DNA from 2 places in the Corallincola platygyrae genome. Region 2 is predicted to be linked to the other one. Evidence: predicted binding sites of a transcription regulator. Region 2 holds the regulator's gene; the other holds the start of a gene.

Evidence for each region. Region 2 encodes FliA, which starts transcription of late flagellar genes. Its sites were predicted from a motif close to CTAAAGNTNNNNNNNNNNNNGCCGATA; they were not measured.
Region 1: the regulator FliA is predicted to act here: its motif matches at 4,364-4,390, upstream of pomA (flagellar motor protein PomA).

Annotation. Positions count from the first base shown of each region.
Region 1 is NZ_BAABLI010000013.1:59,893-67,351, forward strand. It holds gene ABEA14_RS11005 (nuclear transport factor 2 family protein) at 1-242, opposite strand, end outside; gene ABEA14_RS11010 (hypothetical protein) at 614-1,006, opposite strand; gene dxs (1-deoxy-D-xylulose-5-phosphate synthase) at 1,163-3,046, opposite strand; gene ispA ((2E,6E)-farnesyl diphosphate synthase) at 3,080-3,955, opposite strand; gene xseB (exodeoxyribonuclease VII small subunit) at 3,958-4,206, opposite strand; gene pomA (flagellar motor protein PomA) at 4,536-5,303, shown strand; gene ABEA14_RS11035 (flagellar motor protein MotB) at 5,314-6,252, shown strand; gene thiI (tRNA uracil 4-sulfurtransferase ThiI) at 6,366-7,459, shown strand, end outside.
Region 2 is NZ_BAABLI010000004.1:375,474-382,932, reverse strand. It holds gene ABEA14_RS02360 (protein-glutamate methylesterase/protein-glutamine glutaminase) at 1-569, opposite strand, end outside; gene ABEA14_RS02355 (chemotaxis protein CheA) at 624-2,780, opposite strand; gene ABEA14_RS02350 (protein phosphatase CheZ) at 2,795-3,529, opposite strand; gene cheY (chemotaxis response regulator CheY) at 3,551-3,934, opposite strand; gene ABEA14_RS02340 (RNA polymerase sigma factor FliA) at 3,982-4,698, opposite strand; gene ABEA14_RS02335 (MinD/ParA family protein) at 4,703-5,575, opposite strand; gene flhF (flagellar biosynthesis GTPase FlhF) at 5,568-7,019, opposite strand; gene flhA (flagellar biosynthesis protein FlhA) at 7,047-7,459, opposite strand, start outside.

The DNA.
Region 1 (7,459 bases), on a different contig from region 2:
GCCAATTCAATCATGTAGTCGTAGCTGGTTTCCATCACAAATTCATTGCCCTGCTTATCTTGCCAATAGGTTCGCTTGGCCAACGCTCTATCCAGTGCGCGTTCCATTAATGCAGGATTCACCTGATGTTGTGATTCGATGTAATCAAATATCGCTCTTTCAATGGCGATAGCATCTGGGCTTTTGGCAAACACAGGACACTGGAGGGCCAAAAATACTGCGCAGGTGATAATTCGCAACATAACTTGCTCCGTAGTAGATATGATAGAGGCTGGTACCGACGTTGCCGAACAAACCCATCCCAATGATTGTCATCAACTGTTGCCCGGTAAGGTATTGCTGAGGATAAAACCATAACTCACTTTTAGCGCTAAGCATGCCTAACCAGATAACCGGAGAAACAGGTCGTTCGAATGCGCGGACCATGCCATTGCTTCGAGCCATACAGGTGGGAAAAGCAGCATGGGGCCACATCACCTTATAAGTGTGAAGACGATTTTAAAGCGAAGAACCTTTGAGAGGTGATTCATTTTAACGCCTGAAAGAGTTCAGCATGAAAATCGAACTAGCTTTCACAATATGAGCGTAAAACAGAACAACTAGGTTGTAAGGACTATTTTGTGGAGCAATCCCAACCTTGATGCTCAGCTAGGTAACGTCGTATGTAAAAGTTGTAATAGGTGGCGTATTGAATAGCAATAGCGTTTAGTTTGGCTTCTTCATAACTCGCTCTTGTGTCGGATGTGCCGTTTATTGGGTTGATATCTGTGTAATGGACACATGCGTTAGGGATGCCTGGCGCAGAGACTGAGTAACCATAGACACCTCTGAATCGGTAATCGCCGTCAGCAATTGCGGTACTGGCCTCTTTTGCCGGATCAGCAGTATAAAGCCAACCTAACGATTCCTTTACTCTGGCTTCTGTGTCTGCATCGTTAGAAACGTACTCGATACGGGCACACGCTGTGAGCAGCAATGGCAGTGTTAGCAAAAGTACTTTATTCATGTGGGGCAGCCTCTCCCTGCTTTTGCTTTGGGAGTTTCATCAACGGGGGCTCTATGATCAAGAAGCTTGTTTCGCGAAACTACTAAGATGCGATCGAACGCAATAAAAAAGCCGCCTGATTTAAGGCGGCTTTGTTAACTCTGCAATGAGCAAGGATTAGCGTTCGCAGTAATCGCGAATACTGTTGGTTATGCCTTCGCCATCAAGGCCAAGCTCGGCAAGGATCTCTTCCTGACCGCCATGCTTGATGATTTCATCCGGCAAGCCCAGATTGAGCACGGGTTTGCACTGTTTGCTGCTCATCAGGTATTCATTAACCGCAGAGCCTGCGCCACCCATAATGACGTTGTCTTCCAACGTTACCAGCACATCATGTGTGGCAGCCATCTGGTCGATAATGGCAGTATCCAGAGGCTTGATAAAACGCATATCGACAACGGTCGCATCCAGCTCTTCGGCGGCTTGTTTTGCCGCGGAGAGCAAGGTACCGAAGCTAAGAATGGCAACGCTGCCAGTGGCGGTATTGCCGCTGCCTTCTCTTACCGTTCTCGACTGGCCTAACGGCACGGCTTTCATCTCTTTCTGCAACTCAACGCCGGGACCCTGACCTCGCGGATAGCGCACTGCAGCAGGTTGCTGCAGGGTATGGCCGGTGTAGAGCATCTGGCGACATTCGTTTTCGTCAGATGGCGCCATGATCACCAGATTCGGGATGCAGCGCATAAAGCTCAGATCGTAAGCGCCCTGGTGAGTTGGACCATCGGAGCCGACAACACCTGCACGGTCTATGGCGAACAGCACTGGCAGGTTCTGAATGGCCACATCGTGGACCAACTGGTCGTAGCCACGCTGCAGGAAGGTGGAATAGATGGCAACCACCGCATTGTAATCTTCACAAGCGAAACCTGCTGCCAGCGTCACCGCATGCTGTTCAGCAATGGCCGTATCGAAATACTTGTCAGGGTGCTCCTGACTAAAGCGGACCATGCCTGAGCCTTCACGCATAGCAGGGGTAACAGCGAGTAGTTTGTCATCCTGTTCTGCCATATCGCACAACCAGTCGCCAAATACTTTCGAGTAGGTTGGGTGGCCGGGGGTGGACTTGGGCAGTTGAGCTTCGTCGGGATTAAATTTAGGTACCGCATGATAACCAATGGGGTCATTCTCGGCAGGGGCATAACCCTTACCTTTTTTGGTCATCACATGAAGAAGCTGAGGGCCTTTCAGTTGACGCATATTGTGGAGGGTCTCCACCAGTGCATCAACGTCGTGACCATCGATAGGGCCGATATAGTTAAAGCCTAATTCTTCGAAGAAAGTCCCCGGCACAACCATGCCTTTGAGATGTTCTTCGGTGCGTCGAGCCAGCTCTTTAATCGGTGGCAAACCAGAAAGAACCTTTTTGCCGCCTTCACGGATGCTGGTATAGAGGCTACCGGAGAGCACGCGGGCAAGGTGGTTGTTAAGTGCACCCACGTTTTCTGAAATCGACATCTCGTTGTCGTTCAATACCACCAGCATATCCGGGTCGATATCACCTGCGTGGTTCATCGCCTCGAATGCCATGCCGGCAGTCATAGCGCCATCACCGATGACGGCGACGACTTTGCGACCCTGCTGTTCTCGTTCTGCAGCAATGGCCATCGCCAGTGCCGCACTGATTGACGTAGAAGAGTGGCCTACACCTAAGGTGTCGTATTCGCTTTCGTCACGCCATGGGAAAGGATGCAGTCCATCTTTTTTCTTGATGGTTTCCATCTGGTCACGACGGCCGGTCAGGATCTTGTGAGGGTAGGCTTGATGGCCGACATCCCAGATCAGGCGATCGAAGGGAGTGTTGTATACATAGTGCAGCGCTACAGTCAGTTCGACTGTGCCCAGACCGGAAGCAAGGTGGCCCGCGCTTTGGCTTACCGAAGCCAACAGGAAGCGGCGCAGTTCATCACACAGCTGAGTCAGCTGCTCTTGTGACAGCTCTCTGAGATTGGCTGGCAGTGGTGCCTTTGCCAGTAGTGGATAGTCGTTGATATCGACACTCATCTTATTGTTCTTATCTTCTTTAGCGAATCTACGTTAGCGAGAGCGCTGCACGACAAAGCGCGCAAACTCGGCCAAATTATCGGAATTGTACGGCAATCCCGACAGGGCGTGTAGTGCTTCTTGGAGCTGGCGCTCCGCCTCAGCTATCGCGCCTTCTAAACCGAGAATGGCTGGATATGTACTCTTATTCAAGTCGGAATCCGATCCTTGCGGTTTTCCCAGCGTTTCGGTGTCGCTGGTGACATCCAGAATGTCATCCTGGATCTGAAAAGCCAGACCGATGGCACTGGCATATTTATCCAGTGCTCGTTTTACCTGTTCAGATGCGCCACCAACGGTTGCGCCCATGCTGACTGCTGCACGAATAAGCGCACCTGTTTTTAGCCTGTGAACGGTGCGCAGCTGGTCAAACGAAATCTCAGAATCTGTCGCTGCGATGTCCATGGCCTGGCCACCACACATGCCAAGATAACCACTAGCCTGTGCCAGTTGTTGGGTCAATGCAAGCCGACATTCAGCGGAGAGCTGTTCCGCCTGGCTTAGGGTCTCAAATGCCAGTGTTTGCAATGCGTCCCCAGCCAGAATTGCCGTCGCTTCGTCAAATGCGATGTGGCAGGTTGGCTGACCACGGCGGAGTTCGTCGTTATCCATGGCGGGAAGGTCGTCATGGGTCAGTGAATATGCGTGGATATACTCAATGGCCGCGGCTGCTGGCGCAAGTTGTTCATCGCTCGCACCAAGCATTTTTCCCGTGGTGTATACCAGGTAGGGCCTGACTCGTTTGCCACCCAACAGAGCCGCATGGCGCATGGCCGCTTTCAGTTCAGGCGCAGAATCGGGGAGGGCGGCAAGCTGCTGCTCGATAACCGCATTAATGGTTTGCTGACGCTGAGTGAGCTGCTCTGAGATATTCACGCGATGGTGTCATCCTGTGGCATGTCGACCAGCTGCTCACCCTCAGAGGTTTGCATCAGAATTTTCACCTGCTGTTCTGCATGTTGCAGCTTTTGCTGACCGGCACGACTCAGAGAAACACCACGCTCAAACTGCTTTAGTGCTTCTTCCAGTGGCAGATCGCCCTGTTCCAGATCGCCAACGATGGTTTCCAGCTCGTCCAGAGTGGCCTCAAACGTCATATTTTCTGGTTTTTTTGCAGCCATGCCGACTCCTCATGATTTCAGGCGGCAAAGGTACCCCAGCACTGATTTAGGGTCAATTTGTTAACGATAATTGCCTGTTCGACGATTAGTATAGAGTTGCTAAAAGAGTTATCTAGCCTGAGCCAGTGATCTGCGTTCAGCATTTGTTATAAAAAAGCTAACGCTTATTCAATCTGGGACGATAATAAAAAAGTGGAGCAAAACAGTTGGTTGTGATCGCCAATTTTGTGGGCTGGTCCTTTGCCCTGTTAACAAGGCGCCGCTATCATAGTCGGCATATTACTGCGCCTTAAAGGCGGCTCTGAACAGATAAACGACGGGAGTGATGAGTGGATCTGGCAACGCTGATAGGCATTCTGGGCGCATTTGGTTTTGTCGTCATGGCCATGATTCTGGGTGGCGACCTGGGGATGTTTTTCGACGTACCGTCGGTACTGATCGTTCTGGTGGGTTCAATGTTTGTGGTGATGATGCAGTTCAGCATCGGCCAATTTTTTGCCGCATTGAAGATCACCGTTAAAGCCTTCATGTTCAAGTTGGAAAAGCCTGAAGACCTGATTGAAAAAGCAGTCGAAATGGCGGATGCCGCCCGTAAAGGTGGCTTTCTGGCGTTGGAAGAGGCTGAAATCAGCAACTCTTTTATGCAGAAAGGGGTCGACATGCTGGTGGATGGTCATGACGCTGAAGTGGTACGTGATACCCTGCAAAAAGATATTCAAATGACCTCGTCACGCCATGAGTTTGGTGCCAGCTTCTTTAAAGCGCTCGGTGACGTAGCGCCCGCGATGGGAATGATCGGTACCTTGATTGGTCTGGTAGCCATGTTGTCTAACATGGATGACCCGAAATCCATTGGGCCTGCGATGGCGGTGGCGTTGCTGACAACGCTCTACGGTGCGATCCTCGCGAACATGGTGGCGATCCCAATTACCGCGAAACTTAATCTGAGAGCTGAAGAAGAGAAGCTTAACCGCAAACTGATTCTGGATGCGGTTTTGGGGATTCAGGATGGACAAAACCCTCGGGTAATCGAAGCGCTTCTGAAGAATTATCTTGCCGAAAGCAAGCGCCAAATCGATACCACCGGTGGTGAGTAAGGGTTAAGCCATGGCTGATTCTGACGAAGAGCATAAATGCCCGCCCCCCGGCCTACCCGCCTATATGGGTACGTTTGCCGATTTGATGTCACTCTTGATGTGCTTCTTTGTTCTGTTGCTGGCGTTCTCAGAGATGGACGTTATGAAGTTCAAGCAGATTGCTGGCTCAATGAAGTTCGCTTTTGGTGTGCAGAACCAGATTGAAGTGAAAGACATTCCCAAAGGCACCAGTGTTATCGCACAGGAGTTCCGCCCTGGTCGCCCGGACCCGACGCCCATTGAAAATATTCAGCAGCAAACCGTTGAGGTCACCCAGCAAACCCTGGAGTTTCAGGCGGGAGACGAAGACTCTGCCGGTGGTCGACTTAAGCAGCGTGGTGATGCCCGTGGCGGTGCCGCCGACTCTACTTCTACAGATGCAACGCCAGCGACCCCCACAGAAGCGGAGGCAGCTAATCAGGAACAGCTAGAAGAGCTGATGAAACGTTTGGCTGAGCAGTTGGAAGAGCAGATTGAAGACGGTGCATTGGAGCTGGAGGCTCTGGGCCAACAGATCACAATCCGTGTGAGAGAGAAGGGTTCGTTCCCCAGTGGCTCAGCATTTTTGCAGCCACAGTTTCGACCTATTATTCAGAATATTGGTAAGTTGCTGAACGAAGTGCCCGGCATTATTACGGTGTCAGGTCATACCGATAATCAACGTATTAGCTCTGAGCTGTATCGCTCCAATTGGGACTTGAGTGCGCAGCGAGCGGTGGCCGTTGCCCACGAAATGGTTAAAGTCCCAGGCTTTGACGAACACCGTTTAGTGGTTGAAGGCCGTGCCGATACTCAGCCGTTGGAGCCCAACAAAACAGTGGATAGCCGGCGTCGTAACCGCCGCGTGGAAATATCCATCATTCAAGGAAAGAGCAAACTGTCTGACGAAATCGGCGTCAATGGTCCTTAGCTCAGCTTTCTAAATTGTTAAAAATAGTGGCGGGCCTGTCGGCTCGCCATCTAGCCTCTGCTTGCGCTATACTCCGCGCATTTCGTAGTTGATATTACAGGCCCTCCGCGCTCATGCGATTTATCGTTAAATTGTTCCCCGAAATCACCATCAAAAGCCGCTCTGTCAGATTGCGCTTTTCTAAGATCCTGCAGTCGAATATCCGCAATGTGCTCAAGCGCATCTACGAAGGCACCAAGGTTCGGATGGAGTGGGACAAGATGGATGTGCTTTGTGATGGCGCAACGCCAGAGCAAGCGGAGCGATTGATCGAAGCGCTTAAGTGCACCCCCGGCATTGCCCACTTCCTGCAAGTTCAGGAGTCAGAGTTCACCGATGTTCATAACATATATGAGCAGGTGCAGGCTGTCTGGGGTGACAAACTTGAGGGAAAAACCTTCTGCGTCCGTGCTCGTCGTATCGGCGATCATGATTTTAGTTCGCTTGAAGTGGAGCGTTATGTCGGTGGTGGTCTGAACCAGCACAGCAATACTGCTGGGGTGAAATTGAAAAATCCCGATGTCACTGTGCGCGTCGAAATTGAAAAAGATAAGTTGTTTATTGTGACTGCAACTCACCCGGGCTTGGGAGGCTTCCCTATTGCGACCCAGGAAGACTTGCTGTCATTGATTTCCGGTGGTTTCGATTCCGCTGTTTCCAGTTACATGATGATTAACCGCGGTAGCCGGGTGCATTACTGTTTCTTCAATCTTGGCGGTGCGGCCCATGAGATTGGCGTAAAGCAGATGGCGTACTACCTGTGGGACAAGTTTGGTGCAAGCCATCGAGTGAAGTTTGTCAGCGTACCTTTTGAACCGGTTGTTGCCGAGATCCTAGAGCGGGTTGATAACGGCCAAATGGGTGTGATCCTGAAGCGTTTGATGATGCGTGCCGCCAGTCAGGTAGCGGATCGTTTTGGTATTCAAGCGCTGGTAACCGGTGAGGCGTTAGGTCAGGTATCCAGTCAGACGCTGACCAATCTGCGTGTAATTGATGGGTCAACCGACCAACTGATTCTGCGTCCACTGACGGCGTACGATAAGCAAACCATTATCGATATTGCACGCAAGATTGGTACTGAGCAGATCTCCATTACCATGCCAGAGTATTGTGGTGTGATCTCCAAGAGCCCGACTGTAAAAGCAGTGCTGTCTAAAGTCGAAGCTGA
Region 2 (7,459 bases):
GTTCCGATAGCAACCAGCTTATAGCGCTTGCCACTTTTCCGGATCGGCGCGGTTCTCTTCGATTCGGTCGGCTTAGCAGCTGTAGCAGATGCTGAACTGAGGCGGTTGGCTAAAGGACGAGTCGCTGTTGGTCGAGTCGGTGCGGCAGCTGGCGCTGCGCGACGAACCGCTCTTCTTCTACCTAATGCGGTAACTCGAGATTGCAGCAAATGCGCCGCTTCATCCCTGTCTTTAGCGATATCCTCAAACTTCTTCGGTAAGAAGTCCATTGCGCCCGCATCAAGCGCATCTAAGGTGGCTTTTGCCCCTTCCTGCGTTAATGATGAAAACATCAGAATAGGTGTGGGATCTTCAGCCATAATGGCTTTCACCGCTGAAATACCATCCATCACAGGCATTTCAATATCCATGGTAATCACGTCAGGCTTTAGCTTTTTGACCTGAGCAATCGCTTCCTTGCCATTATTCGCACTACCGACAACCTGCAATCCCCGATCTTTCTCGAGAATTTCACTCACTCTGCGACGGAAAAAACTGGAGTCGTCGACAACCAGTACTTTAATGGCCATTAATACTCACTCACTGTTTGCGCCGTTATTTAGGAATGCCACGGCGCATCAAACTTATCTTCTGGCGTAATGCTTAAGCATGCTGGGAACGTCAAGAATGAGGGCGATACCACCATCACTCGTGATGGTTGCACCTGCCATACCTGGTGTACCGTGAAGCATGGCACCCAGTGGCTTGATTACGACCTCTTCCTGGCCAATCAGAGAGTCGACAACGAAGCCGATCTGCTGTGTGCCCTGCTGTACGATGACCACGTGGCCATTACCTGAACGTTGCTGATTTGGCTCACCACCCACCAGCAACCATTCATCCAAATAAAATAGCGGTATCGCTTTACTTCGAACGATGATGGTTAGCTGACCATCGACCACATTGGTCTTGGTCAAATCCAGGTGGAAGATCTCATTTACCGCCGCCAAAGGCAGAGCAAATGTCTGTTTGCCAATGACGACCATCAAGGTAGGCAAGATCGCCAGCGTCAACGGGACTTTAATCTCAAGGGTTGTACCTTTTCCGCGCATGGAGTCGATATGAACAGAGCCGTTGAGTTGGGTGATCTTGGTTTTCACCACATCCATACCCACACCACGACCAGAAATATCAGAAATCTCTACCTTGGTTGAAAATCCAGGCGCAAAAATCAGGTTGTATGCTTCGTTGTCAGACATGCGCGCAGCGCTGTCCTCATCTAGCACACCTCGAGATATAGCAATCTGCTTCAGTTTCTCTGGATCCATACCTGCACCATCATCTTCGATGGTAAGCAGGATATGATCACCTTCCTGAGACGCGGTCAGTTTAACTGTACCGCAGCGAGGCTTGCCCGCGGCCTCACGTACATCTGGCATTTCGATACCGTGGTCTACGGAGTTTCGAACCAAATGCACCAAGGGATCTGCCAGAGCTTCAACCAGGTTTTTGTCCAGGTCGGTTTCTTCACCCTCAAGAACCAAGCTGATCTCTTTCTTAAGGCTACGAGCCAAATCACGAACGACGCGAGGGAAGCGACCGAACACTTTCTTGATCGGCTGCATTCGCGTCTTCATGACGCCGCCCTGGAGGTCAGCGGTGACCACATCCAGATTCGCAACCGCTTTGGACAATTCCTCATCGTCACGGCTCGCTCCCACGAGGCTAACCAATCGGTTACGTACCAATACCAGCTCACCCACCATATTCATGATCTGGTCAAGTCGGGCTGTATCAACACGTACGGTGGTTTCCGCCTGTGGTGCAGACGGTTTAGCTGGTGCTTTTGCCGCTGCTTTAGCTGGCGCTTTCGGTTTTTCCTTCGCCGCAGGCTTGGCTGCTGGCGCTGCTTTTGGTTTGGGCGTTTCTGCTTTTGCTGGCTCTGGTTTAGGCGCAGCAGGTTTGGCGGCTGGGGCTGCCGGCGCAGCGGCTTTTGCCTGAGCGCCTGCTGCAGGGCCTTTGCCCTGGCCATGCAATTGGTCTAACAGCGCTTCAAATTCATCGTCTGAAATTTCTTCGTCACTGCCTGCAGCTGCTGCGGGTTGCTCAGCAGATTTAGCCGGAGCAGCGGGCGCTGCAGGCGCACCACCATGTTGGCCCTTGCCATGCAGTTGATCGAGCAGAGCCTCGAATTCGTCGTCGGTGATATCCCCATCATCTGATGCGGCAGGAGCAGCACTATCAGTCGTTGGGCCACCACCTGGACCGTGCAGCTCATCCAACAGCGCTTCGAACTCATCCTCTGAGATCTCGTCTATGCTGCCTTCTGCGCGGTGCTGCTCAGCCTCCACAACTTCGGGGTCGACAGTTTCTTCAACTGCAGGCTCAGGTTCAGCTGCCGACTCTTCACCTTCCGGCTCGCTGAGGCGATGAAGCTCTTCAAGTAACTCGGGGTCTGCTGGGGTTAACTCCTCACGGGCTTGAACCTGGGCAAACATCTCATTGACACTGTCCAACGCCTGCAGGATCACATCCATCAGCTCTGGCGTTACCTGGCGCTTACCCTGGCGCAAAACGTCAAAAACGTTTTCAGCACCGTGACAAGCATCAACAAGTTCCGCCAATGAAAGGAAACCGGCTCCACCTTTTACGGTGTGGAAACCACGGAAGATGGCGTTCAACAGATCAGCATCTTCTGGGTTGTTTTCCAAATCAACCAACTGCTCTTGCAGCTGTTCAAGAATTTCTGCGGCTTCTACCAGGAAGTCCTGGAGGATGTCCTCATCAACTTCAAACCCCATGGGCGCCTTTCCCCTTAAAATCCGAGACTTGATAGGAGGTCGTCTACGTCATCCTGGTTGGAGACTACGTCCTCTCTTTGTTCCGCATCAACGATAGGTCCTTCGGCAGTGATGGCGGTTTTTTCTTGGCTATCATCGGCCTTCTCAGGTGCTCCGAATACCGTCAACAGATGGATGAGATTGTCTTCCACCTCTCTAACCAATTCGATAACCCGACGAATAACTTGTCCTGTAAGGTCCTGAAAATCCTGGGCCATTAGCACTTCAGTTAACCTTTCTCTTAGCACCTCTGAATCCTTTTCGGCAGAAGTCAGGAAATCATTAAGGCTATGGCACAACTCTTTGAACTGACCCAGTTCAATCTGTCGCTCCATCAATGATTTCCAGGCTGGCATCAGGGTGCCCAGCTCGCTATTTAGACGGTCCGCAATAGGCAGACTTGCGTCAACCGCATCCATGGTGCGATTTGCTGCATCTTCCGTCTTTTCAAGTACATAGTTCAGACGCTGCTGTGCGTCAGGCATGTCTTCGGTTGCGAGTGTTCCTAAACGAGGATCTAATTGAAAATCTTGCAATGCGTCGTGAAGTTGACGTGTCAACTTACCGACTTCAGAAAATAAGTCACTGGAAAAAGCCGGGTGAGAAGAGGCCAGCAACTGCTGTGCTTTGTCTTCTTCGCCGCTTTCTAGATGCGATACCAGTGCACGAGCCTGCTCAAGCGTAAGGCTTGGCAGATTTGAATCAGCCATGAAGCTCCCCTCGTCAGTCTCTTAACCGAGACGCTCAAAGACTTTGTCGAGCTTCTCTTTCAGGGTCGCGGCGGTGAATGGCTTAACAATGTAACCATTTACGCCAGCCTGGGCGGCTGCAACAATCTGCTCTTTCTTCGCTTCTGCTGTCACCATCAGTACAGGCAAACTTTTCAGTTTGTCATCCGCACGAATAGCGCGCAACAGATCGATCCCCTGCATTCCTGGCATGTTCCAATCGGTAACAACAAAATCAAAGTCACCACCTTGCAACATAGGCAGTGCGGTACTGCCATCATCAGCTTCATGAGTATTGTTGAAGCCAAGATCCCGCAACAAATTCTTGATGATACGTCTCATCGTCGAAAAATCATCAACAATGAGAATCTTCATGCTTGTATCCAAGACGCCCTCCAGTGAGCTTTACCGTGGTACGTTATTGACCCTCAGGGTCAGTTAGTCCAATTGTTCAATCTGGCTTTAAGCCGATGCATCGACTGCGAATGGATCTGGCTGACGCGAGACTCGCTCACACCCAGCACTTCCCCGATCTCTCGCAGATTTAGCTCTTCATCATAGTAGAGCGATAACACCAGCGCTTCCCGCTCTGGCAAGCTTTTGATGGCGGTCACTAAGGCTGCTTGGAAGCGCTCAGATTCTATGCCTTCAAAAGGTAGGCTCCGTGCCGAATCTTGATCTCCGCTTATCACATCCTCGGAAACGCCGAGGTCTTCTAAGCCTATGATCTTTCCAGTACTTACTTCATTAAGGATATGATGGTAGTCCTGTACCGTGATATCAAGTTTTTGCGCGATTTCTGTGTCCGTTGCATCACGTCCAAGTTGCTGTTCGAGATCTGCGATCGCTTCTGCGACTTTTCGGCTGTTGCGATGGACAGATCTTGGTGCCCAATCGCCCTTCCTGATTTCGTCCAGCATGGCGCCTCGGATTCGAATACCAGCAAAGGTTTCGAAGCTCGCGCCTTTTGAACCATCATAATTCTTGCTTGCTTCCAGCAGGCCGATCATGCCGGATTGAATGAGGTCATCCAGTTGAACACTGGCGGGCAACCGCCCTTTCAGGTGATGCGCAATTCGCTTGACCAATCCAGCGTGCTGTTCAACGATGGTCTGACGTTGTTCTGCTATATAGGCAGCCGCTTTATTCACGCAACTATTCTTCGATTGTTTCAGGGTTCTGCAGCAGTTGTTCGATAAAGAACTCCAGGTGACCAGTTGGCTGAGACGGTATTGGCCAATTAACAGCCTTGGCCGCTAAAGTTCTGAACGCAATGGACGCTGCAGATTTAGGAAACGCATCTGCAACAACCTGCTGCTTACGAACCGCCTTTCTTACATTTTCATCAAAAGGCACGGTAGCAACCAGCTCCAGCGCCACATCTAAGAATCGGTCGGTTACCCGGGTAAGCTTAGCAAATAATTCTTGCCCTTCTCGCAGAGAGCGCACCATGTTTGCCACGATCTTAAAGCGAAAAACACCATGCTCACGGCTCAATAATTTAATTAATGCGTATGCGTCAGTGATAGAGGTTGGTTCGTCACACACGACAACCATCACATCTTGCGCGGCACGAGCAAAGCTCAGCACCATTTCTGAAATACCTGCCGCGGTATCAACAAGAAGAACGTCGAACTGGGTTCTCAATTCACTGAACGCACGAATCAATCCTGCGTGCTCAGTTTGAGACAGCTCAACCATAGACTGGGTGCCTGACGAAGCGGGCACAATCTTGATGCCCTTAGGGCCTTCGAGCAGGATATCTTCCAGCTCAACTTCACCAGACAAAACGTGAGACAAGTTATGTTCAACACGTAGACCTAACATTACGTCTACGTTCGCTAACCCAAGGTCAGCGTCTAAAACAAGTACACGTTTTCCCTGCTCGGCCATCGCTACAGCCGTATTAATAGATACGTTGGTTTTACCTACGCCACCTTTACCTCCGGTGACAGCGATTACTTTTACCATCTGAGCGCGATTCATTTTTCTTAAACCACTCGCCTGGTCGGAAAACATGTTAGTCATATAATTCTGAATTGATCTCACTGAATGTATCAGTTGTCCAGAGGTAACCTTCCTCTTGGCTGGTACTTTCCATCAGCTCTGTCGCCCTCGTCACAAGATAGCGTGGATCTGCGACCTGAATATCTTCGGGGACTCGTTGTCCGTCAGTAAGATACCCGATAGGTAAGGCGTTTTGAATTGTGACACTCAGAATTTCGCCCAAACTCAAACATTCATCAAGTTTGGTGAAAATGCAACCAGCAAGCGGGATGCGACGGAAATGAGATACCGCTTCCTGAAGAACCTGACGCTGAGATGTAGCGGAAAGCACCAAATAGTTTTTGATTTCATGTTCGCTGCCATCCATTAGCGTTTGCAGCTGTTCAGTCAGACGCGTATCTCGCTGGCCCATGCCTGCGGTATCAATCAGTACTAACGAACGATTGCGAAGCTGATGTAGTGTCTGCGCCAATTCTTCGGCATCTTTAGCCACTTTTACCGGGCAGCCGAGGATCTTGCCATAGGTTGCCAACTGCTCATGAGCACCAATTCGATAGGTATCCGTGGTCACCAAGGCAACCTGGTCAACGCCATATTGCATCGCATAGCGTGCTGCGATCTTTGCAATGGTCGTGGTTTTGCCTACGCCAGTAGGCCCAAGTAGCGCAACCACACCACCCTCGCGCATAATCGCGTCGTTGTTGGTGATCAATTGGTCGGCTATCAGGTTCTGAACTTTTGGCCACGCTTCGTGCGCTTCCATTTCGTCTGGAATGTAACATGCAACCTGATCCGCCAGATCGTCTGCAAATCCCATCTTTTTAAGCTGAGAAACCAGCATGGCACGCATCGGCTCGCGACGCTCTACTTCCTGCCACATCAATCCTGATAACTGATGCTCCAGTAGTTTGCGCATCTGAGTCATCTCAGCCTTGAGTTGTTCCATCTCACTATTCTGCCCACGGCTATGAGAAGGTTGCTTCAGGCCCCCCCACTGAGATTCACCCGCATGAGAGGGGGTGTTTTGGGGCTGCAATGGACGCTTAGCTGAGGCACCAATTGGACGAGGAGCCTTAGCAGGCTTGGCAGCTGAATGGGTGTCAGGTTTGTTTTGACGAGCAAGCAATGCCTGTAGCGAATCAGCGATCTGGTCTTCGTCTTGTGATGCGTTATCTGGCATAGTTCGGTGAATCTTTGCTTCAGCGATTGGCTTAGGTGGTTGTTGACGCGCCACCTGGCTGAGCTTGTTACGCAGGCTGTCAAATGACGGTACCGCTTCTTCTGCTGCAGGGCGTTTTGCCGGTGCCGGTTTCTTGGCACCTGTATCCTGGTCAATCGCCGCCACGATCTCGACGCCACCAGTGACTTTTTTATTGGACATGATGACAGCATCAGCACCCAGGGTGGCTTTTACTTCATTCAGTGCTGTACGCATATCTTTGGCAAAAAAACGCTTAATCTTCATGTCCTTCTCTCCGTTGCAGGGCTTCTATTACTGCCCGATAGACGAGATAATTTTTATCTGCTTGTCGTCCGGTATCTCCTGGTACGACAGTACCCGCAAGCTAGGAATGGTGTTTTTCACAAACTTGGCCAATGTGGCTCTCAGTATTCCCGATGTCAGCAATATCGCAGGCTGGCCTGCTAGCTCTTGCTGTTGCGCTGACTCAGTCAGTGCTGCTTGCATCCGCTCGGCGAGTCCAGGTTCAATACCTGCGCCCTCATTTCCGGCGGCTTGCATAGACTGGTGCAACATCTGTTCCAACTCTGGCGCCAATGTGATAACTGGCATTTCTTCGTCTATCCCATTGATTTCCTGACAGATCATGCGGCGAAGAGAGATTCGGCATGCTGCTGTAAGCACGTCAGGATCTTGACTCTTAAGCGCATATTCCTTGAGAGTCT